4 regions of the Azoarcus sp. Soil_N_20 genome follow, and region 1 is predicted to be linked to each of the others. Evidence: predicted binding sites of a transcription regulator. Region 1 holds the regulator's gene; each other region holds the start of a gene.

Region 1 (5,917 bases):
GAGTGCCGCCTGACCCCGATCGCCGAACTGCTGCTGTCCGAAATCGACCGCGGCACGGTGGACTTCATCCCCAACTACGACGGCGCCTTCGAAGAACCCCAGCTGCTGCCCGCGCGCCTGCCCTTCGTGCTGCTCAACGGCGCCTCGGGGATCGCCGTCGGCATGGCCACCGAGATTCCGCCGCACAACCTGCGCGAGGTGGCGGAAGCCACCTGCCACCTGATCCGCCATCCGGAAGCCGGCCTGAGCGAAGTGCTCGAACGTATGCCGGGGCCCGACTTCCCCGGCGGCGGCCAGTTGATCTCCTCGCCCGAGGCGATACGCGATGCCTACACCAGTGGCCGCGGCGGGCTGCGCATGCGTGCGCGCTGGCGCATCGAGGAACTCGCGCGCGGCCAGTGGCGGGCGATCGTCGAGCAACTGCCGCACGGCGTATCGACCGCCCAGGTGCTGGCCGAGATCGAAACCCTGACCAACCCGCAGCCGCGCGCCGGCAAGAAGGAAGTCAGCCAGGAACAGAAGAACCTCAAGCAACTGGTGCTGGGTGCGCTCGAAACCGTGCGCGACGAGTCGAGCGACAAGTCGCCGGTGCGCATCGTGCTCGAACCCCGCTCCAGCCGTCAGAGCCGCGACGAATTCATGGCGGTGCTGCTCGCCCACACCAGCCTCGAGACCTCGGTTTCGGTCAACATGACCATGATCGGCCGCGACGGCCGGCCGCAGCAGAAGAATCTGGTGCAGATCCTGCGCGAGTGGATCGACTTCCGATATGTCACCGTCGAGCGCCGCACCCGCCACCGGCTGGACGAAGTCGATCGCCGCATCCATATCCTCGAAGGCCGCATGATCGCCTTCCTGCGCATCGAGGAAGTGATCCGCGTGATCCGCGAGTCGGACGAGCCCAAGCCGGCGCTGATCGCCGCCTTCGGCCTGTCCGAGATCCAGGCCGAGGACATCCTCGAGATCCGCCTGCGCCAGCTCGCCCGCCTCGAAGGCTTCCGGATCGAGAAGGAACTGGCGGAACTGCGTGACGAGCGCGCCGGCCTGCAGCACATCCTCGACAATCGGGCGGCGATGACCCGGCTGATCCTGAAGGAAATCCAGGACGATGCGAAGAAATACGGCGACGACCGCCGCACCCTGATCGAGACCGTCGCCGCGGTGGCCCCGGCCGAGATCAGCGTGGCCGACGAACCGATCACCGTGATCCTGTCGAAGAACGGCTGGATCCGCTCGCGCCAGGGTCACGGCATCGACCCGGCGGCGATCACCTACAAGGCCGGCGACTTCGCCTTTGCGGTACTCGAGACCCGGACCACCTGGCCGCTGATCGTGATCGACACCCATGGCCGCGCGTACACGGTGAAAGCGGCCGAGCTGCCCGGTGGGCGCGGCGACGGCGTGCCGCTCGCCACCCTGGTCGACTTCCAGGACGGGGGCAAACCGGCCCAGGTGGTGGCCGACGTGCCGGAGGCGAGCTACTTCTTCGCCAACAGCGGCAGCTACGGCTTCATCTGCGCGGTGGGCGACGCCACCAGCCGGCAACGCGCGGGCAAGGCCTTCATGGTGCTGGAAAAGGGCGAAACGGTGCTGCGCCCGGCGCGGGTGTTCGGCGAGTGGATTGCCGCCGCATCCGAGAGCGGCCGCGTGCTGATTTTCCCGCGCGCCGAGATGAAGGTGCAGGCCGGCGGGCGCGGCGTGATCGTGATGGGTATGGACGAAGGCGAAGCGCTGGCCGCGATCGCGGTACCGGCCGACGACGCCGTGCTGACCGTGGACGGCATCGGCCGCGGCAGCAAGCCCGCCAGCGTCGTCCTCAAGCCGGCGCAGCGCGAGAACATGCGCCATCGCCGGGCACGCAAGGGGATGCAGCTCGCCATCCGGCTCAAGCCCGAACGGATGAGCTGAGCGTCAACCCGGTGCCGGTGGCACGATCGGCGGCAGGATGGAGCGCAGCGGATCGTTGCGCGGGATGGTGCCGGGACCGGCCGCAGGCGGCGCTTCGGCCACCCGCGATTCGATCATGATCGCGACCCGGCGGTTGCGCGACCGCCCTTCTTCGGTGGTGTTGGCGCTTACCGGGCGCTGATCGGCGTACCCGGCGGCAGTAAGGCGCTCCGGCGCCACACCGGACTCGACGAACAGACGCACCACCGACGAGGCCCGCACGGCGGACAGCTCCCAGTTCGACGGAAAGCGGAAGGTGTTGATCGGGATGTTGTCGGTATGGCCCTCGACCGTCACCGGAAAGGCCGCCAGCGCAATCACGCCCGCAACCGCGCGCAGAGCCGTCACCGCGGGCGCGCCGAGCACCGCCTCGCCGGGCGCGAACAGTACGCTCGCGTTGATCTCGACGGTGATGCCGAACGCCCCTTCGGTCACACTCACCTGTCCGCTCTCGGTAAGCGGCTGCAGCACCTGGCGGATCTCGTCTGCCATGCTGCGCATCTTGCGGGCGTTCTGCTGGCGTTGCTCCTCGGCCTTCAGTTCTTCCGGCGATGGCGTCTGCGGCCTGGCCGCCGGCGGCATGATCGACGGCGTCACCACCGTCACCGGCGGAACAATGATCTGCTGACCGCTCTCGTTGACGTTGATGCTGCGAAACGCCTGCACGATCGAATCCGACAGCACCCGGTACTTGCCTTCATTGATCGAGCTCAGCGAGTACATCACCACAAAAAAGGCAAACAGCAGGGTGATGAAATCGGCATAGGAGACGAGCCAGCGTTCGTGGTTCTCGTGCTCGGCATCATTTCCGTTCCTGCGTCGGCGCGACATTCCGGCTCCTGCGTTCGGTCAGACGACGTAGCCCTGCATGCGGCTCTCGATGATGCGCGGGTTGTCGCCACTGGCGATGCCGACCAGCCCGTCGACGAACATCTCGCGCTGGGCGACCAGGGTGCCGATGTGCGCGTGGAGCTTCTTGCCGATCGGCAGGAACACCAGGTTCGCCAGTCCCACGCCGTAGATCGTGGCGACGAAGGCGACGGCAATGCCGGCACCGAGCTTGGACGGATCGGACAAATTCTCCATCACGTGGATCAGCCCCATCACCGCCCCGAGAATGCCGATCGTCGGCGCATACCCACCGGCACCGTCCCAGATCCTGGCGCTCTGCTTGAGCTGCCCTTCCCAGGTATCGATCTCGACTTCGAGCACCTCGCGCAGGCGGCCCGGCTCCACGCCGTCGACCAGCATCTGCAGGCCGCGACGCATGAACGGATCGGGCAGTCCATCGATCTGCGCCTCGAGGATGAGCAGGCCTTCCTTGCGTGCGACCGAACTCCAGCCGGCAACCTGCTCGATGATCACGCGGTGGCCGACCAGGGGCGGAACGAACACCCACTTCGCCATCCGCAGGCCGTCGACGAACACCCGCAGCGGGCTTTGCAGCATGACCGCGCCGGCGGTGCCGCCGACCACGATCAGAAAGGCGGTCGGCTGGAGCAGCGACGAAATGTGGCCGCCTTCGAGCACTTGCCCGACGAGAATTGCCGCGAGTCCGAGCGTAATGCCGACGAGGCTGATGCTATCCATAAGAGCGCGCTTCCCGGGCTGGTTCAGGCCCCTGAGGGCGACGGATTCTTGGGCGGCCTGCCGCGACGGGCACCGGTACCGGAGGCAGCCGGGCGTGCGCCCACGACCTGCGAACGCAGTCGTGCCACCGCCTGGCTGTGGAGCTGGCACACACGGGATTCGGTGACCCCGAGCACCTCGCCGATTTCACGCAGGTTCAGCTCTTCGTCGTAATACAGCGCCATGATCATCTTCTCGCGCTCGGGCAGGGCCTCGATCGCCCGGACCAGCCCGGCACGGGTATCGGCGTTTTCGAGCAGGTCGAGCGGATTGGTTTCGTGCGCACCCAGATGACGATCGAGGTAATCGCTGCCTTCGTCGAGCGCGAAGTCTTCGAAATAGACCAGCTGATGTCCGCGCGCGTCCTGCAGCATGTGCTGGTATTCGGCGAGCGACACGCCGAGCGCTGCGGCCAGTTCGGTTTCGGTCGGCGCACGACCGTTCTGCTGCTCGAGCGCATGAATCGCCGCTTCGATCCGGCGCATGTCCCGCCGCAGGCTGCGCGGCACCCAGTCGTTGTCGCGCAGGCCGTCGAGCATGGAGCCGCGGATGCGCTGCACGGCATAGGTCTCGAACTGTGCGCCCATCCCTTCCTCGAAACGATTGATGGCATCGAGCAAGCCCATCATTCCATTCTGGATCAGGTCGTCGACGTCGACACTCGCGGGCAGCTTTGCCATCAGCTGATAGGCAATGCGCTTCACCAGCGGTGCATAGGACACTACCAGATGATCGGTATCGAGTCGGCCGTCAGCGTCGTACATCCATTGAACCTGTATCTTCTTTTGTCGCGCCCGCTCGGGAACGGGCGAAGGGCCATTCGGGGACGGCCATTTTCCCGCACTGACGCCGGCATTACCAGCAGGATAGGTCATGGGCACCTGATCGTCATCCGTGGCGTGCGCGGCCGCCCGGCCTTGCCGATGGTCCAAGGGCCAGACTGCGCAGGAACGCAGCCTCGGGTTCGCGGGTGGTCGACATCGATCCGGACTGGGACAGGCCGCCAGCCAGATCGTCGCGTTCGACCTCGCCCAGCCATGCCAGCGGCACCCCCACGTGACGGCGGACCAGCCCCTGCAGACTGGTGAAGAAGGCCTCGGCATCGCTCCGATTGCGCGCGCGCGACACCGCCACATGAAGCGACCCGGCACCGGCCGCCGCCAGTTGCTTGATCACCTGGTAAGCCTCGGTTGCCCCCGACGCACTGGCCTCGGCCACCAGCAGACGGCGCGGTGCGGCATGGACAAAAGGCGACGGATCGCTCGCCGAGCTCTGCCCGGCATGGATCAGCACGAATCCGGCATGGCGATGCAGCACCCGCAGCGCCTCCACCAGGCAGGCGCGGCGGGCGTCGTCGAGCAGGGGCAGCGCCAGCGCCGCGGCGGCGGCGGGCACCCGTCCGAGCAGGCCCGGCACCGGTTGCAGCAAACCGGCCAGGGTCATGCGCCCGTCGAGCATCTGCAGCAGGTCGGGCCCGGCCGGCAGGCCGAGCACCTCGGCCAGGGTCTCGTCGCCGGTGGCCTCGTCGAGCACCAGCACACGCTGCGCATGACCGGCAATCCGGTGTGCCGCGCGTACGGCGTTCTGGGTGCGGTGACGGCCGGTGGCATAGAGTGCGACCACCGTGGGCGGCGCATGGCGGAACAAACGCCGCAGGCCTGCGGCCTGGTCCTCGCGTCCGTCGATCATGTCAGACCTCCTGGCGGGCCATCCCGAAGGAGGCCGGCGCCCCTTCGGGGCAGTGAAACAGCGGTTTCACGGCGCGCCGCGCCGTGGCTGCCGGACCGGCCCGCCGTGCCGGGCCGACCGTTCGCGCATCCTGTGGGCGTGATGGCCTCATCCTAGGCTCCGTGGCCCGCGGCGGCGAGCATCATCCCGACTTCGTCGCCCTGCAGCCGCCACGGCGACTCCCCGCGCTGCTCGCGCAAGGCACGGTGCAGCAGGTAGGCGCGATTGGGCAGATGCAGGTCTTCCGGCACCCGCTGTCCGTTGGTCACGTAGAACACTTCCAGCGCGCGGCGCACCGCGACGTCGATGGCCGGCGCCAGCGATGCGGCCTCATCCACCTTGGTGAAGATGCAGCCTTCGAGATCGGGCCCGGCGTAGGCACGGACCACGTCGTCCAGGGTGTCGCCGCGGCAGGTGGCGTTGAGCAGCAACAAACGCCGCACGTTGCCGGCCCCGTTCAGCATCGCGGCCTGTTCGGCGACCATGCGGTCGCGCTGGCTCATGCCCATGGTGTCGATCAGCACCATGTGCTTGCCGCGCAGTTCGGTCAGCGTCTGGCGCAGGTCGGCGCCGTCGCGCACCGAAAACACCGGCACCCCGAGAATGCGGCCGT
Region 2 (5,917 bases), on a different contig from region 1:
TATTGACCGACCGGTCAATCAATTTATCTATTACTTGATCCAGGTCAACTACTCCACCCCGGTCCTGCCTCATCTTTCATCTGGTGCAGCCCCGCTGCCATCAGACCAATAGAAAGAGGAGACATGCATGGCAAAGAACGAGAAGCTGGCGCTGACGATGGAGTTCCCGCCCGCCACCGAGCAACCGAACGTCTATCCGTTGTCGTGGAACGCGCAGACCGCAAAGATGGAAGAAGTGTGGGATGCGGCCCAGCGCGAGAACTGGGATCCGAAAAAACTGCCGTGGGACACGCTGGATGTAGACTCTTACAGCTGGGAAGAACGCGAGGCGATTGCCTACTGGTGGACGCTGCTGTCGGTGTTCGACGCCTCCGCGCCTCCGGTCTTTGCCGAGGCCTTCGTCAAGACCTATGAAGTGCACGAGGAAGACCCGGTGCGCCGCTGCTTCTTTTCGGTGACCCGCGACGAGCAGAACCACGAGCAGATGTGCGGCCTGGCGATCACAAAATTCCTCGGCCATCCGGACCCGATCACCTACGAGCCGAAGACCGAACTCGGCAAACGCCTGCAGAAGAACGCCAAGTGGCTGTATTACAACGGCGGCCGCTACTGGACGGGCTACAAGAAGGCGGTGCCGAAGTACTCGCTGGCGGTGTTGTTCTCGTCCTTCCTGATGGGCGAAATTGCGGCGGCGACGATCTTCAAGCAGATGCACGAGAACTCGCGTGAACTGGTGTTCAAGGAAGCCTTCCGCAACATCGGCCGCGATGAGGGCCGTCACATGGCGATCTGCATGGCGCTGATGGAACGCGATTACCCGAAGCTGCCACCGGAGGACAAGGCGATCGTGACCAAGCAGATCCGCGCTGGCTACCTGTTCCTGTCCGCCGTGCTGTTCGAGCCGCCGATGGAGTTCTGGGACCTGCCCGAAGACTTCATCGACAACCAGCGCGAAGGCGAGGAAGTCGCGCGCGGCGCAGGTTTCGGGGTGCCGAGCTACGAGGCCAAGAAGGAGAACTGGAAGAACGCGATGCTGAACCTGAAGGGCGTGCTCGACCGTTACGAGATTCCCTTCCCCGCGATTCCCGAGGTAGGAATTTCGGGGCAGGAGATTACCGACGTCGATATGGAAGACATCATTCCTGTGTTCTGACGGTAACGGCAGGTGGATGCACGGCAGCATCCACCTGTTCCTTTTGGTCGGCGTCATCCATAAGAAAACGAGCCCCCCATGCAGAAGATCAAACTCCACCCCTCCGGCCGCGAAGTCGAATGCCAGGGCAGCGACACCGTGCTCGGCGCCCTCGAACGCGCCGGCTATGCGCTGCCCAACAACTGCCGCGCCGGCGCCTGCGGCGAATGCAAGGTAAAGGTGCTGTCCGGCCATTTCGACCAGGGCATGGTGCTCGACATGGCCTTGTCGCAGGAGGAGCGCAAGCAGGGCTACGGCCTGATGTGCATGGCCAAGCCGCTGTCACCGGAGCTGGTTATCGAGTGGGGCACGGAGGACGCCAAACCCAAGCTGTTTCCGCCACGCGAAGATCAGCGCTTCGTATTGGTTGACCGCATTGCCCGCACGCCCCACATCATCGAGTTGCATCTGCGCCCGGTCGGTCAGGTGATGCGCTACTGGCCGGGGCAATACGTGACCCTGGGCGACGAGCGCGCCGGCGCACCCGCACGCTGCTATTCAATCGCCAACGCGCCGCGGGTGGATGGCGAAGTGGTACTGCAGATCACCCGAGTGGACGATGGCAAGACCAGCCGCTGGGCGCACGACGACGTCCGGCTGGGCGACGTGGTGAAGCTCTCCGGCCCTTACGGCACCTTCATCGGCGACCTCGCGGTGGACTCGCCGGTGCTGTGCATGGCTTCCGGCTCGGGCCTGGCACCGATTCTGGCGTTGACCGAGGCCGCACTACGCCGCGGCTATCGCAAGCCCGTGACCTTGATGTTCTCTGCACGCACGGTGGACGACCTGTACGACTCCGGCTTGATGCGCTTCTGGGAAACCAAGCACCGCAACTTCAGCTACAAGCCCAGCCTGACCCGCGAAACGCGTGACGGCTACCTGCATGGACGCCTGCCCGATGTGTTGCCACAGGCATTCAAGGATCTGTCACAGCACAGCGTGTTTGTGGCCGGCAATCCGGACTTCGTGGCCGCATGCGTAGCCGTGGCGAGATCATTGGGTGCGCGCGAGGACATGATCCACACCGAGGGCTACTTCGGCCAGGCCCAGCCGGAGACGGCACCGGCGAGCCACCTGGTCGGCAGCTGCTCCGCTCAGGCGTAGGTATCGATCACCCCACCCACGCTACCGACCGGCGCAGGTGCAGGTTGCGGCAAGGCTTCGAGCAACTGCAGCGCGCCCTGCTGCTGGATGTCGAGCGCCATCTTCAGGACCGCGATCGAAACCTGCTCGCGCAACTGGTTGGCCGAGTTTGCGCTGGCGGCTGCAGCGATCGATGACACGTCCATGAACGAAACTCCTTCCACGACCGGGTGAAGCACTCGGTCACGCCGGGTTAACGGCCGCTTCCCGCAGAACTTGAGTCGTGCTCATCCCGGTCGGCGCCCTTCAGTCCCGGAAATTGCCGAACTGGAGCGGGAAATCGGTCACGTCCTTTTTCACCAATGCGATGGCATCCTGCAGGATGTCGCGCTTGGCGCCGGTGACGCGCACCGCGTCGCCCTGGATGGCGACCTGGACTTTCATCTTGCTGTCCTTGATCAGCTTGACGACCTTCTTGGCCAGATCCTGCTCCACGCCGACCCGGACCTTGATTTCCTGCTTGACCTTGTTGCCGGAGATCTTCTGCACGTCGCCGTAATCGAGGCACCGCACGTCGACCTTCTTCTTGGTCATCTCGGGCAGCAGAATGGCCTTCATCTGGTCGAGCTGAAAATCGCTGTCGCCCCACAGGGTGATGAGCTTGTCGCCCAGATCGACCTTGGCGCTGGTGCCCTTGAAATCGTGGCGACCGGTAATCTTGCTGTTGGTGACCTCGATCGCATTGCGCAGCGACGGCTGGTCGACCTCGGACATGATGTCGAAAGACGGCATGACGGGCCTCGCTTGGATGATCAGCCGAAATGGCAGATGTAGTGATACGGCTCGCCCGACACCTCGATGTCGAAGCTCGAGTTGCCCGGTACGTCGTAGGACTCGCCGGCACCATAGGTCTTCCACTCCGCTTCGCCTTTCAGGCGCACACGGCAGCTGCCGGCCACGCCCTCCATGACTTCCGGCGCGCCGGTGTTGAAGGTGAGTGTTGCCGGCAGGATGACGCCGACCGACTTGCCGGTGCCGTCGGCAAAACGCACGCTGTGGCTGACGCACTTGCCGTCGAAATAGACATTGGCCTTGGTGGTGACGGCCACGCCGTCGAGCTTTTCGGTGATGCTCATGAAAGCCTGGTTCCTTATTCGATACCCATGATTTTCTGGATGAAGCCCTTGGCGACGAAGCCGACAAAGCCCAGCCCGAGCGCGAGAAACATCCACACGGTTCCGTACTTGCCGGCCTTGGATTCGCGGGCCAGGTTACCGATGATGAACAGCATGTAAAGGATCAACGCGGTCAGGCAGACGGTGAGGGAAATCTCCTCGAACTCTGCAATCGTCAATCCGAAAATCAGTACGTCCTTGTCCATCACCGGTGTTCCGAATGTACCCGCCAGCGGCGGGCGGGGGTCAGCCGCGCCTGGCCTTGGCGTTGGCCGCGATGCGCATGCGCAGTGCGTTGAGGCGGATGAAGCCGTGTGCGTCCTTTTGATTGTAGGCGCCCTGGTCGTCCTCGAAGGTGGCGATCGTCGGGTCGAACAGCGAATCGGTTTTCGAGTCGCGTCCGGTGACGATGACGTTGCCCTTATAGAGCTTGATCCGCACCCAGCCATTGACGGTCTGCTGGGTATTGTCGATCAGCGCCTGCAGTGCCAGGCGCTCGGGACTCCACCAGTAGCCGTTGTAGATCATGCTCGCGTAGCGCGGCATGAGGTCGTCCTTGAGGTGGGCGACTTCACGGTCGAGCGTGATCGATTCGATGGCGCGATGGGCCTTGAGCAGGATGGTGCCGCCCGGGGTCTCGTAGCAGCCGCGGCTCTTCATGCCGACATAGCGGTTTTCCACAAGGTCGAGCCGGCCGACGCCGTGCTTGCCGCCCAGTTCGTTGAGTTTGGCCAGCACTTCATGGGCCTTGAGGCGGCTGCCGTTGATCGCGACCACGTCCCCTTTCTCGAACTCGAGGTCGATGTATTCGGCCGCATCGGGTGCGGCTTCGGGTGACACCGTCCACCGCCACATGTCTTCCTCGGCCTCGGCAGCCGGGTTCTCGAGGTGACGACCTTCGAACGAGATGTGCAGCAGGTTGGCGTCCATCGAGTAGGGCGAACCGCCCTGCTTGTGCTTCATCTCGATCGGGATGCCGGCCTTTTCGGCATAGGCGAGCAGCTTCTCGCGCGACAGCAGGTCCCACTCGCGCCACGGCGCGATGACCTTGATGCCGGGCATGAGTGCGTAGTAGCCCAGTTCGAAGCGGACCTGGTCGTTACCCTTGCCGGTGGCGCCGTGCGACACGGCGTCGGCGCCGGTGGCGCGGGCGATGTCGATCTGGCGCTTGGCGATCAGCGGCCGGGCGATGGAGGTGCCGAGCAGGTATTCACCCTCGTACACGGTGTTGCAGCGGAACATCGGGAACACGAAGTCGCGGACGAACTCTTCGCGCAGGTCGTCGATGAAGATGTTCTCCGGCTTGATGCCGAACTTGAGCGCCTTCTGGCGCGCAGGCTCGAGCTCTTCGCCCTGACCGAGGTCGGCGGTGAAGGTAACCACCTCGCACTGGTAGGTGTCCTGCAGCCATTTGAGAATTACCGAGGTATCCAGCCCGCCCGAGTAGGCGAGCACTGCTTTCTTCACATCGCTCATCGTCTTGTCCAGTCTTGGTGCCGGGTCGCTTCGTGGGCGTCCGGCGGTTAGCAGCAGTTTCGCGTCAGTCAGTTTGCGCCTTCGTCCCCGACGCGACCGAGTACGAGATATTCCATCAATGCCTTTTGCGCATGCAGGCGATTCTCCGCCTCGTCCCACACCACCGACTGCGGGCCGTCGATCACCTCGGCAGTCACTTCTTCGCCACGGTGCGCCGGCAGGCAGTGCATGAAGACCGCGTCGGCCGCGGCCACCGACATCATCTCGGCATCGACGCACCAGTCGGCAAAGGCCTTCATCCGCTCTTCGTTCTCGGCCTCGAAGCCCATCGAGGTCCACACGTCGGTGGTCACCAGGTGGGCGCCCTTGCATGCCTCGAGCGGATCGGCGAACTGTTCGAAGTTGGCGGTGCCGTACAGGCCGGCGCGCTCGGGCTCGACTTCGTAGCCCGGCGGGGTCGACACATGAACATTGAAGTCCAGCACCTCGGCCGCCTGCAGCCAGGTGTTGCACACATTGTTCGAATCCCCCACCCAGGCCACGGTCTTGCCCTTGATGCTGCCGCGGTGCTCGATGAAGGTGTAGATGTCGGCCAGAATCTGGCACGGATGATATTCGTTTGTCAGCCCGTTGATCAGCGGCACCCGGGAATTGGCCGCGAAGCGCTCGATGATCTCCTGCTCGAAGGTGCGGATCATGACGAGATCGCTCATCCGCGAGATCACCTGCGCCGCGTCCTCGACCGGCTCGCCGCGCCCCAGTTGGGAGTCGCGGGTATTGAGGTAGATGGCCGAGCCGCCGAGCTGCTGCATCCCGGCCTCGAACGACAGCCGGGTGCGGGTGCTGGCCTTTTCGAAGATCATCACCAACGTGCGGTCGAACATCGGATGATACGGCTCGTAGTTCTTGAACTTGTCCTTGATCCACTTGGCACGCCCGAACAGATACGCGTACTCGTCCGCGGAGAAATCCTTGAACTGAAGATAGTGTC
Region 3 (5,917 bases), on a different contig from region 1:
TGGGCGATGTAGGTCAGGCGCTGACGCGCATCGGGGATGGCCTGGACGACTTCCTGCATGGCGCTGTCGAAACCCAGCTCGCGCAGGGAGTCGTGCACCTGACGGGTCATCTGGCCGATCCGGGTAAAGACCGCATCGCTACTCTCGAGCCTGAGCTCGTCGCCCGTTGCCGCCGGCGGAACCGGCACTGCGCCGCTGCTGTCGGGCGCATCGAACTCGGCCGCAACCGCGTCGAACAGCGCCTGCAGTTCGTCACTGTCATCAGATTGCGAGGCAGGCGCGGGGGCGGGTGCGGGGGCGGGACGTTGACGTACGGGTTCGGGTTCGGACTGGGTCGACGCGATGCTGTCGAACAGTGCCTGGAGCTCATCCGAATCATTCTCTTCGTCGAATTTCATCCGCTTCGCCATTATCTGGCTCCCTCTATCTGTTCGCGCCGCCCGATCAGGCGGCCGTGCTCTTGTTGAGCCGTTCGAAGATTTTCTCCAGCTTTTCCGCCATCGTCACTGCCGTGAAAGGCTTGACGATATAGCCGTTCGCGCCGGCCTGGGCGGCGGCGATGATGTTCTCCTTCTTGGCCTCGGCGGTAATCATCAGCACCGGCAAATGCTTCAGCTGCGGTGTGCGCCGGATGGTCTGGAGCAGGGTCAGCCCATCCATGTTCGGCATGTTCCAGTCGGTCACGACGAAGTCGAACTGCGTCGCACTGAGCTTCTGCAGTGCCACGGCGCCGTCTTCCGCCTCGTCGACATTGGTGTAGCCCAATTCCTTGAGCAGGTTGCGCACGATGCGCCGCATCGTCGAAAAATCATCGACGACCAGAAATTTCAATTTTGGATCAGCCATCTCATTCTCCGTTGTGCCCGTTCCCGGCGCTCAACCCTGACGCGCGCGCTGCAGCAGCGGGCGAAGGGTCTCGGCGAGAACATCAGCGTCGAATTTTGCCACGTAAGAATCGACTCCGACCCGTTTCCCCATCGCGCGGTTTGCATCCGACGACAGCGAGGAATGCATCACCACCGGAATCCCGTCAAAACGGGAGTCGTTCTTGATATTTCGGGTCAGCACATAGCCGTCCATTTCCGGCATCTCGGCGTCGACCATGATCAGATCGATCTCGTCGCCGACATGGCGTCCCATCTGCTGCGCGTGCGTTGCCATTCCCTCGAGCCGCGTCCACGCCTCGAGACCGTTCTGCGCGTGCTTGTGGCGCACGCCGAGCTTGTCGAGCACCTCCGAGATCTTGCGCCGGGCGACCGACGAATCGTCGACGAAGAAAACATTGACGCTCTCGCCACCGTGTAGCGGAGCGATATTGCCGACGATCGCCTCGCCGAAGGTGTTGGACAGGATGGTCTCGACATCGAGAATGGACACCAGCTTGCCGTCCGCCAGTTCGGTGATCGCGGTGATGAAGCTGTGGATACTCGGCGACACGTTGTCCGGGGTGCGGACCTTGTCCCACTCGACGCGGATGATGCGATCCACTTCATTGACCAGGAAGCCCAGCGTGCGCTTGCTGTACTCGGTCACCATCATCGAGCCGCCGAGCGGATCGCCATACCCGTCCAGCCCGAGGATCTTGGCCAGCGACAGCACCGGGATGACGTTGCCGCGCAACGAAATGAGTCCCTCGACACCCTTGGGCATGTTGGGCGCCTTGGTGATGAAGGGGGTCGTCGACACTTCACGCACCTTGAACACGTTGATCCCGAAGGTTTCACTGGTACCCAGCGAAAACAGCAGGATCTCCATCCGGTTGGAGCCCGCCAGCATCGTGCGGCCGTCCACCGAATCGAGCAGCGCCGTATCCTTTTGATCCAGACTCAGCATGACCTCACCTCACTTCCTGTCAGACGCCGGGACGTCGCGATCTATCAACCGGCGCAGAGTCTGCGACAGCCGCTGCGGCTCGAACTTGGGGACGTATTCGTCGACCCCGACGGACTTGCCCAATTGCTGGTTCGACATCCCCGAAAGGGAGGAATGCATGACCACCGGCACCCCTTCGAAGCGCGGATCGGACTTGATATGGCGGGTCAGGATATAGCCGTCCATCTCCGGCATCTCGACGTCGGTCAGCACCAGACTGAGCATGTCGCGCACCTTGCGACCCGAGCTCTCGGCGTGGGTGGCGAGCTTCTTCAACTCCTCCCAGGCCTGGCGGCCATTGACCGCAGCAATGTAGCGCACGCCGAGCACGTCGAGGGTCTGGGTGATCTGCTTGCGCGCCACCGATGAATCATCGGCAAAGAGCACGGTATGGCGGCTGCCGTCGTCGATCGGATCGATGTCCTTGAACATGAAGCTGTCGTCGTAGCGGGTGGTTTCCGACAGGACCTTCTCGACGTCGAGCATCATGACCAGCTTGTTGCCCGGCAACTCGGTGACCGCGGTCACCAGCCCGCCCATGTTGGCGGTCAGCATCTCGGGCGGGACCCGCATCTGCGACCAATCGAGGCGCAGGATGGTATCCACCGCTTCGACCAGGAAACCCTGCGTATGGCCGTTGTATTCGGTGACGATCATGATTTCGCGCGGGTTGTCCGTTCCGACATTCACATATTTGGCGAGATCGACCACCGGCACCAGCACGCCGCGCAAACTGACCATGCCCTCGACCGAGGACGGCATTTCCGGCGCCGCCGTGATCCCCGGCGTGCGCATGACCTCGCGCACCTTGAATACGTTGATGCCGAAGGTTTCGCGGCGCCCGGTGCGCTGGTCCGTGCCCAGGGTGAACAGCAGGATCTCCAGCTTGTTGGTACCGGCCAACCGGGTTCGTGCGTCTATGTTCTTCAGTAAGTCAGACATTGGGTTCTCCGCAACGGGAGGCTGCTTGCCCGGTCGACGCGACCGGTAGCGATTTGAGTAGCTTATCGACCGTGCCCGGACAAACTTTAGGAGTCCCTGTCCGAGCACCCGGGGACGGGCATTCTCGCATCAAGGCCGCCAGCAATATAGTGTCAGGCCTGATAGCCCATGCGGAAGCCGCCCCAGTGCCTTCCCTTGACGTGAATCGGCGCGGAGATGTCATGCATGATCTCGCCGGTGTCACGACGATAGGTCTGGATCAGGAACTGAAGTTCATGGGCGCCGCAGCGCTTGCCGACAGGGTCGTCGAACATGCGTTTGGTCCGGTTGCCGACGAAGTCCTTGTCATGGTCGCCGGTCAGGGGCTGCGAGAAGCGGGTGTTATGGGTGGGCACGTAGCCGCGACGATCGCAGCCGATCGCATAGACGATTTCACCGTGCTGCTTCACGACGCTTTCCTGGATGCGCGGAAACGCCTTGTCGGTGAAGGTATCGAATCGCGTGGTGAACTTTTGCGGACGGGTGTTCGGAATCGGCTGGTAGGACTGATCGAACAAGGCGTCCTCGGTGATCTGCCCGGAGGCGATTGCCTGCTCCAGCAGCCGTCCGATCTCGGCCGCGGCCTGGTGCACGATCTCGGGCATGCGCTTGTGGGTGCTCATGGCCAGTTCGCCCTCCGCGCCCAGCTTGAACACCTTGCTGATCTCGTGCAGGTTGATCGCCAGACTATCGAGCTCCTGTGCCTCGTTCAGAGTCTGCGACGCACCATGGGCATTGCGCTCCACCATGCTCATGATCTGCCTGACATTGCCAACCACGCTGTCGGCTTCACGACTCTGCTGCGCGATCGAAACCGCAATCTCGTCGATACGCTCCATGGTCTGTTGGGCACCGAGGTTGATCTGCTCCAGGGTGCCAGCGGCGCGTTGCGCCAACTGGGCTCCGGCGTGCGCCTGCTCGCTACCCTTGCGAATCGAAACGATCGCCACCCCGGTTTCTTCCTGGATCGCCGCGATCATGCCGCTGATCTCGGTGGTGGCCGACGAGGTTCGCTCGGCGAGCTTGCGCACTTCGTCGGCCACCACCGCAAACCCCCGTCCCTGCTCGCCCGCACGCGCCGCCTCGATCGCCGCATTGAGCGCCAGGAGATTGGTCTGATCGGCGATCTCGCGAATGACCTTGACGATGCCGCTGATCGCCTGGGACCGGTCCCCGAGCGCAGAAATGACGTTTGCGGACTGGGCGACCGAGCGTGCGATCTGATCGATCTCGGCAGACGCTTCGGACACCACGCGGGCGCCGTCCAGCGACAACTCGCGGGCTTGCTGCGCGTTCTGGGCGGTCTGGGTCGCGTGCTCGGCGACCGCGTTCACGCCTGCGGTCATCTCCTCGATGGCCCGGGCCATCTGCCCGGAGGCCTCGCGCTGCGCATTCGAGCCGTCGGCCACGCTGCGGGCATGACCGGACAGCGCCTCGGATTTCTCGGCGACGCGCTGCGCGTCATAGATGACCTTGCCGACGATCCCCTGAAAGCTTCCGATGAGCTGATTGTAGTGACCGACACACCCGTCGAGCGCGCCTCCGCCCGACACTGCGCGGCGCGACAGGTCGCCATCCTGGAAGGTCGCCTTCAGGGTCGCCGCAAACGCATCGAGCGGAGCGCCGAAACGGCTCCTCAGGACGATCTGGGCGAGCACGGCAATCACGACACCCACGATCAGGTGCGCGCCAGCCACCGTCCATGACGGAGTCGAAGCAAGGGCGCTGGCAGCGGCTCCGCCCAATCCGGCCGCCAGGCCCAGCATGATGCAAATCGGCCAGATCCCCATTTCCCGCTCCCTTTGCGGCCCGCGCCGCACTGACGAAACTTCCGGCGCAAGTACCACACGTGCGCCGCTTCCATACGCCATTGTATCGGCGCATATACCGAACTTCTTTAGCCCGAAGACCGCATTCCCCCGAAAACGGTGAGATCGTTCCCGGTGAGGAAGGCTTTCAGCTGCGGCCAGTGGTGCCCGGAAGGCGCAGCAGGATGCGTGCGGCGATCTCACCCAAGGGGACCACCTCGCGCGCAGCGCCGAGTTGCACCGCCTCGCGCGGCATGCCGAACACCACGCAGGAGGCTTCGTCCTGGGCCATGGTCCATGCCCCGGCGTCAGCCATGCGCCGCAAACCGGCGGCACCGTCCTTGCCCATCCCGGTGAGCAGCACGCCGATCGCGGCACGGCCAAGCTGTTGTGCCGCGGAGTGGAACAGCACGTCCACCGAAGGACGATGACGATTTACCGGGTCCGACTTCGCCAGTTCGCACTGGAAACCGGCGCCGGCCCGACGAATCGACAGATGGGAATGACCGGGTGCGAGATAGACGGTGCCGGGCTCGATGCGCTCGCCTTGCTCGGCCTCCTTGACCCGCATCGCGCACAGACCATCAAGGCGGCGCGCGAACGACGCCGTGAACATCTCCGGCATGTGCTGCACGATCAGTACGGGCGGCATGGTCGCAGGCAACCCGCCCAGCACCTCCCTGATCGCTTCCGTGCCTCCGGTCGAGGCCCCGATGAAAACGATGTTGCCCGACTGCGAGTGCGCGTGCATCAAGCGTGTCGCGCTCAGCGCAAGGGCGAATCGAGGCGCACGTACACGGTGCGTCCGCGCGAACGCAAAATGTCCGCGGCGTGCATGAAGCTTTCCGAATGCCCGGCGAACAATTGCCCTTCCGGGCGCAGCAGGGGCGCGAAGCGCTTCAGGATTCCGTACTGGGTGGGCTTGTCGAAGTAGATCATCACGTTGCGGCAGAAAATTGCATCCATCGGTCCCTGCGTCGACCACACGGAATCGAGCAGGTTGATGCGGCGAAAGGAGATCAGCCGACGCAGTTCGGGACGAACCGCAAAACTGCCGTCCTGCGTCCCGTTCAAGCGCGAGAAGTAGCGGCCCAGTCGCTCGGGCGACAGGCGCTCGACACGATCCTGGCGGTACACGCCGGCTTCCCCCTGTGCCAGCACCGCGGTATCGATGTCGCTCGCCAGGATCTGCACCGGCGGCGTCAGGGTATTGAACGCTTCGCAGGCGGTGATGGCGAGGGAATAGGGCTCTTCGC
Region 4 (5,917 bases), on a different contig from region 1:
CGCGCGCTCATGCGCCGCACGCCGTGCGGGGTCGCATGCAGGAGCGCCAGCACGGTGCGTGCGGCATCAGCGCTGAGTGCCCGCGCCGGCAGGTCGGATTCCGCGGCGAGGTGCAGGCGGAAGCCCTCGTCCACGCCGCCCAGTTCATCGGTGATCTCCGCCCCCAGCCGCGCCACCTCCGCCTGCAGTGCCGCGGCATTGCCATCGGCCACCACGATCACCGCCTGCGCCTCGCGCGGCAAGGCATTGCGCGCCGTGCCGCCCTCCATCGATGCCAGCCGGAATGCCACCCTCGCCTGCGCCAGGCCCTGCAGCACGCGCACCAGCAGCTTGATCGCATTGCCGCGCTGCAGGTGGATATCCACCCCCGAATGCCCGCCCTGCAGCCCGTCGACGACGACCCGCAGGGCCTGCAACCGGGCCGGAACGGGCTCCGAAGCGAGCGGCGCATCCACCACCACGTCGGCCCCGCCGGCGCAGCCGAGGTAGAACTCGCCCCAGTCCTCGGTATCGACGTTGATCAGCAAGCGCCCCTGCACGGCGTCCGCACGCAGGCCGTGCGCGCCGCTCATGCCGGATTCCTCGTCCACCGTGAGCAGCACCTCGAGCGCCGGATGCGCGAGTTCGTCCGACTCCAGCACCGCCAGCGCCAAGGCTACCCCGATGCCGTTGTCCGCGCCCAGCGTGGTCTCGTCCGCCACCAGCCAGCCATCACGCAGCTCGGCGCGGATCGGGTCGCGCAGGAAGTCGTGGCCGCTGGCGGCGTTCTTCTGGCACACCATGTCCAGATGCCCCTGCAGCACCACGCCCGGCCGGTCAGCGTAACCCCATGTGGCCGGTTTGGACAGGACCAGGTTGCCGGTGGCGTCGATGGCGACGCCGAGCCCGCGCATCCGTGCCCAGCCGGCGAGTTCGTCGCGCAGGGCACGCTCGTGGCCCGAGGAACGGGGGATGCGGCACAGGGTGGAGAAATGGCGCCAGACGGCGGCGGGTTGCAGCGCGGAAAGATCCATCGGGTGCGTCCTGCTCGATGCGGGTTGGCGGCTACGGTTCAGCCGGTCGGTCGCTGCACGAAGGAATCGAAGCACCCGTCTCCGTCGCTGACCACGACCTCGCGCACGCGCGCCTGCGGCGGCCCGGCGTGCGCCCATGCGATGAGCACGTCCAGGGTTTCCGCGTCGCCGGAGATCATCGCCTCCACCGAGCCGTCGGGCCGATTGCGAACCCAACCGCAGACCCCCAGCGAGCGGGCCTGCTCGACCATGGACCAGCGATAGCCGACGCCCTGAACGACGCCGCTGATCTCAAGGCGTAGAACGCGTTCAGACATGAGTCGGCCTCCTGCCATCCGGGTCAACCGACCACGACTTCGCTGATCTGCAGCACCGGGGCGAGGTCGGTGTAGTTCGGAATGTCGCCGAGGATCTCCTCCGCATGCGGCCCGAACCCGGCCTCGAAGGCCTCGACCGACTCGCAGTACAGGTGGCACATTGCGACGTAGGTCGGCGGCGTATCCCGAGCGTCGCCGGAGAGTCCCCGGTCCACCGTATAGTAGATGCAGTGGTCGCCCATCCTGTCTTTCACCATGGGAAGGTGGACGTCACGGTAGTACGTGTGGTCGAACCGCGCACCGGGTGTGTTGGGGTACATCACGCTGACCTTGATCATGCCTGTTCTCCTCGAAGATGGGCCCCGCTTGCCGGGGAGGAAAGTGTCCGCCACTCCCGGGTCGCCGCGCAAGCGCAGATGGCTTGAAATGCGTGAACGGCATTGCCAGAATGCGGGCACACCGTGCGCCGCCCCCTTTGATCCCGGCGACATGGGGCACATCCGGGGCCGTCCGATCACACCCGCTGGTTCTTTCGCGCAATAGTGCATCACGGAGGGCGCCATGCAGCACATCCTCGTCTATGCCGACTCCCTGTCGTGGGGCATCATCCCCACCACCCGCAGGCGCCTCACCTTCGACCAGCGCTGGCCGGGGGTGATGGAGATCGCGCTCGCGGCCGCCGGTCGTCGGGTACGCGTGATCGAGGACTGCCTGAACGGTCGGCGGACAGTGTGGGACGACCCGTTCAAACCCGGGCGCAACGGTCTGCTCGGCCTGGCCCAGCGGATCGAAATCCATTCGCCGCTGGACCTCGTCGTGCTCATGCTCGGGACCAACGACTTCCAGTCGATGCACGCATTGAACGCCTGGCATTCGTCCCAGGGGATCGCGGCGCTGGTATCCGCGATCCGCACCGCGCCGATCGAGCCCGGCATGCCGGTGCCCGCGGTGCTGGTGGTCGCGCCACCGCCGATCCAGGCGCCGCGCGGGCCGATCGCGCCGAAATTCGCCGGCGCCGAGGCCAAGTGCGTGGGATTGGCGGCCGCCTACCGGCAGACCTGCGCCGAACTGGACTGCCATTTCTTCGATGCCGGAACGGTCACGCCGTCCAGCCCGGTCGACGGCGTCCATCTCGACGCGGACCAGCATGCCTTGCTCGGGTGGGCACTGGCCACGGTCGTCGCGCCCTTGTTGGCGGCCACGACGCGGTAGGAGGCGGTCGGACTGGAGCGATCGTCACGCCCCTCAGGTGGCCGCCGCGCCGGCATCGTCTGCCGCAGCGGCCTCATCGGGCGGGCTCGACAGCGCCGCCAGGCGGCTGGCGAGGAGGTCGTCCAGGCCCTTCTGCACCAGTTCGTAGGTCCTGGCGATGCCGGTGGCGCTATCGCCCTGGAGCACGCCGAGCCCCTGCAGGATGTCGGCCGCCTCGTTGTAGCCCTGCTCGAAGCCGCTGCGTATCAGGTCCACGAAATCCCGCACCAGGGTCGCCTGATCGCCGCCCGCGTTCTGCGCGGCGTAGCTTTCGAAGAAACCGGTGGCGAACGCGAGGATGCGCCCGGCGGTGCCCGCGGGCGAGTTGTCTTCGCCCAGCGCAGTCTGCAAGGCGTCGACGCCCTTCTCGGGCGCGAGCAGTTCGTTGATCTTCTCGATCGCGCTGCGGAACAGCAGCGCCTGGCTGTCGTTCCCGGAGCTGATCGATACCCTCAGCGAGGCTTCGAGGATCAGGGTGTTCTGCGTGGTGCGCTGCTCTGCCTGGACGCCGGCACCCGTGTGCCGGACTTCGCTATCTGCGCCGGTAGAGACGGCCTCGCTGCGATGCACCGTTGCGGATATGGATTGGGACGCGGAAACGTTGATGGCCATGGCGATACTCCTGATCCGGTAAACAAACACTAGACCGGAAAGCGCGCTGACGACATGTTCCCCGAAAACTATAATCGACCAAGGGGACGCCGAATGTGCAGGCCGGTGCATCGAGACGTCGCGCCCGGCCGCCCCGGAACGCAAGCCGTCGCCACCCTCGTGCAAACCGCAATATCCGTGAAAGGAATCTGCAAGCAGAATACGCCATTGTCCCGCTGACAGCGGAGCACGGCACGCCAGGGGGCCTCTTTGTCCCTTGCCCACGGCCACCGACGCTCGCTCCGCTCCCGCCCAGGACAGCCCGTACGGCCTCGCTCGGCGGGGACGCGAAAAAACAAGCCGGCCACCGGTGACAACCAGAATCAAAGGAGAACGATCCATGGACGAGCAGCTGCGCAGGGATGCACTGGAGTACCACGAGTTTCCGACCCCGGGCAAGATCTCGGTGACCCCGACCAAGGGCCTCGCCACCCAGCGCGACCTGTCGCTGGCCTATTCGCCCGGCGTGGCCTACGCGTGCACCGCAATCTACGAAGATCCGCTGCTTGCGGCGCGCTACACCTCGCGCGGCAATCTGGTTGCGGTGGTCACCAACGGGACCGCGGTGCTCGGCCTGGGCAACATCGGGCCGCTCGCCGGCAAGCCGGTGATGGAAGGCAAGGGGTGTTTGTTCAAGAAGTTCGCCGGGGTCGACGTGTTCGACATCGAGCTCGACGAGCGCGACCCGGACAAGCTGGTCGAGATCATCGCCAGCATGGAACCCACCTTCGGCGGCATCAACCTCGAGGACATCAAGTCGCCCGAGTGCTTCTACATCGAGAAGAAGCTGCGCGAGCGGATGAAGATTCCGGTCTTCCACGACGACCAGCACGGCACCGCGATCGTCGCCGCAGCGGCGGTGATCAACGGCCTGCGCCTGGTCGGCAAGGATATCCGCGACGCAAAGCTCGCCGCCTCGGGCGCCGGCGCCGCTGCGCTGGCCTGCCTCGACCTGCTGGTGAGCCTGGGCATGCCGGTCGAGAACATCCGCGTGGTCGACGGCAAGGGCGTGATCTACGTCGGCCGCCCGGAAGGCATGGACGCGAGCAAGGAGCGCTATGCGCGCGACACCCCGGCGCGCACGCTGGCCGACATCATCGTCGACGCCGACATCTTCCTCGGCCTGTCGACCGGCGGCGTCCTGAAGCCCGAGATGGTGGCGAAGATGGCGCGGGATCCGATCATCCTGGCGATGGCCAACCCCACCCCGGAGATCATGCCGGAGCTGGCCAAGGAAGTGCGCCCGGACGCGATCATCGGCACCGGCCGCTCGGATTACCCGAACCAGGTGAACAACGTCCTGTGCTTCCCCTTCATCTTCCGTGGCGCGCTCGATGTGGGCGCGACCACGATCAACGAAGAGATGAAGGTGGCGACGGTGCGTGCGCTGGCCGACCTGACCCATGCCGAGATCCCGGCCGAGGTCGCCAGCGCCTACGGTGCCGAGGGCCTGCGTTTCGGCCCCGAATACCTGATTCCGAAGCCCTTCGACCCGCGCCTGATCGAGAAGGTCGCCCCCGCGGTGGCCAAGGCGGCGATGGACAGCGGCGTGGCGACGCGTCCGATCGAGGATTTCGCCGCTTACCGGCAGCAGCTGCGGCGCTTCGTCTACCACTCCGGCACCAGCATGGAGCCGGTGTACCAGGCCGCGAAGAACGCGCCCAAGCGCGTGGTCTATGCCGAGGGCGAGGACGAACGGGTGCTGCGCGCGGCGCAGATCGTGGTCGACGACGGGCTGGCGACGCCATTGCTGATCGGTCGCCCGGACGTGATCAACGCGCGTATCGCGAACTACGGTCTGCGCCTGACACCGGGCACCGACTGCGAGATCGTCAATGTGCTCGACGATCCGCGCTACGACGAATGCTGGCAGGAATACCACCGCCTCGCGGTGCGCAAGGGCGTGACCCAGGCGGTGGCGAAGGAAGCGATGCGCAACCGCTCGACGCTGATCGCCGCGATGCTGGTACGCCGTGGCGACGCGGACGGCATGCTGTGCGGCACCACCGGCATCTACGCCGAGCACCTCGGCTTCGTGCGCGACGTGATCGGCCTGCGCGAGGGCGTGCATACCTTTGCCGCGATGCAGATGCTGATGCTGCCCGGGCGCCAGTTGTTCATTTGCGATACCCACGTGAACCTCGATCCGACCACCGAGCAGATTGCCGAGATGACCCTGCTCGCCGCAGACGAGGTACGCCGTTTCGGCGTCAAGCCCAGCGTGGCGCTGTTGTCGCATTCGAGCTTCGGCAGTTCGAGCGCCGAATCGGCGACCAAGATGCGCAGGGCGCTGGCGCTCATCCGCGACCGCAACCCGGACCTGGCGGTCGACGGCGAAATGCACGGCGACGCCGCGCTGTCGCGTCCGGTCCTCGACGAGCTGATGCCGGAGAACACGCTCCACGGCGAAGCCAACCTGCTGATCATGCCCAATGTGGACGCGGCGAACATCGCCTACAACCTGTTGCGGGTGGCGGCCGGCGGCGGCATCACGGTGGGGGCGATCCTGCTCGGCGCCGCCCGCCCGGTGCATATCCTGACGCCGTCGTCGACGGTGCGCCGCATCGTCAACATGACCGCGCTCACGGTGGTCGACGCCGACGTACAGCGCTAAGACGTATGGCGGGGCGGCGCAGGTGTCGCTCCGCCAACAACTGCGCCGCCGCCCGGCGGCGCATCTGCCGC

Evidence for each region. Region 1 encodes FliA, which starts transcription of late flagellar genes. Its sites were predicted from a motif close to CTAAAGTTNNNNNNNNNNNNGCCGNTA; they were not measured.
Region 2: the regulator FliA is predicted to act here: its motif matches at 2,530-2,556, upstream of AC3A35_RS06900 (YjfB family protein).
Region 3: the regulator FliA is predicted to act here: its motif matches at 2,878-2,904, upstream of AC3A35_RS06765 (chemotaxis protein).
Region 4: the regulator FliA is predicted to act here: its motif matches at 3,241-3,267, upstream of AC3A35_RS07080 (DUF5610 domain-containing protein).

Annotation. Positions count from the first base shown of each region.
Region 1 is NZ_JBDGKX010000015.1:51,482-57,398, forward strand. Features, by position in the region: gene parC (DNA topoisomerase IV subunit A) at 1-1,908, shown strand, start outside; gene motD (flagellar motor protein MotD) at 1,912-2,778, opposite strand; gene AC3A35_RS22810 (flagellar motor protein) at 2,797-3,537, opposite strand; gene AC3A35_RS22815 (RNA polymerase sigma factor FliA) at 3,561-4,340, opposite strand; gene AC3A35_RS22820 (MinD/ParA family ATP-binding protein) at 4,465-5,265, opposite strand; gene flhF (flagellar biosynthesis GTPase FlhF) at 5,418-5,917, opposite strand, start outside.
Region 2 is NZ_JBDGKX010000002.1:511,124-517,040, reverse strand. Features, by position in the region: gene AC3A35_RS06910 (hypothetical protein) at 128-1,153, shown strand; gene AC3A35_RS06905 (2Fe-2S iron-sulfur cluster-binding protein) at 1,232-2,296, shown strand; gene AC3A35_RS06900 (YjfB family protein) at 2,287-2,481, opposite strand; gene AC3A35_RS06895 (YajQ family cyclic di-GMP-binding protein) at 2,582-3,067, opposite strand; gene ppnP (pyrimidine/purine nucleoside phosphorylase) at 3,088-3,411, opposite strand; gene AC3A35_RS06885 (DUF2788 domain-containing protein) at 3,426-3,656, opposite strand; gene AC3A35_RS06880 (argininosuccinate synthase) at 3,697-4,926, opposite strand; gene argF (ornithine carbamoyltransferase) at 4,995-5,917, opposite strand, start outside.
Region 3 is NZ_JBDGKX010000002.1:486,566-492,482, reverse strand. Features, by position in the region: gene cheZ (protein phosphatase CheZ) at 1-410, opposite strand, end outside; gene cheY (chemotaxis response regulator CheY) at 445-846, opposite strand; gene AC3A35_RS06770 (chemotaxis protein) at 877-1,833, opposite strand; gene AC3A35_RS06765 (chemotaxis protein) at 1,843-2,814, opposite strand; gene AC3A35_RS06760 (methyl-accepting chemotaxis protein) at 2,967-4,643, opposite strand; gene AC3A35_RS06755 (CheB methylesterase domain-containing protein) at 4,810-5,412, opposite strand; gene AC3A35_RS06750 (CheR family methyltransferase) at 5,427-5,917, opposite strand, start outside.
Region 4 is NZ_JBDGKX010000002.1:554,996-560,912, reverse strand. Features, by position in the region: gene AC3A35_RS07100 (aminoacyl-histidine dipeptidase) at 1-1,013, opposite strand, end outside; gene AC3A35_RS07095 (acylphosphatase) at 1,052-1,330, opposite strand; gene AC3A35_RS07090 (EthD family reductase) at 1,354-1,668, opposite strand; gene AC3A35_RS07085 (SGNH/GDSL hydrolase family protein) at 1,892-2,542, shown strand; gene AC3A35_RS07080 (DUF5610 domain-containing protein) at 2,576-3,193, opposite strand; gene AC3A35_RS07075 (NADP-dependent malic enzyme) at 3,573-5,846, shown strand.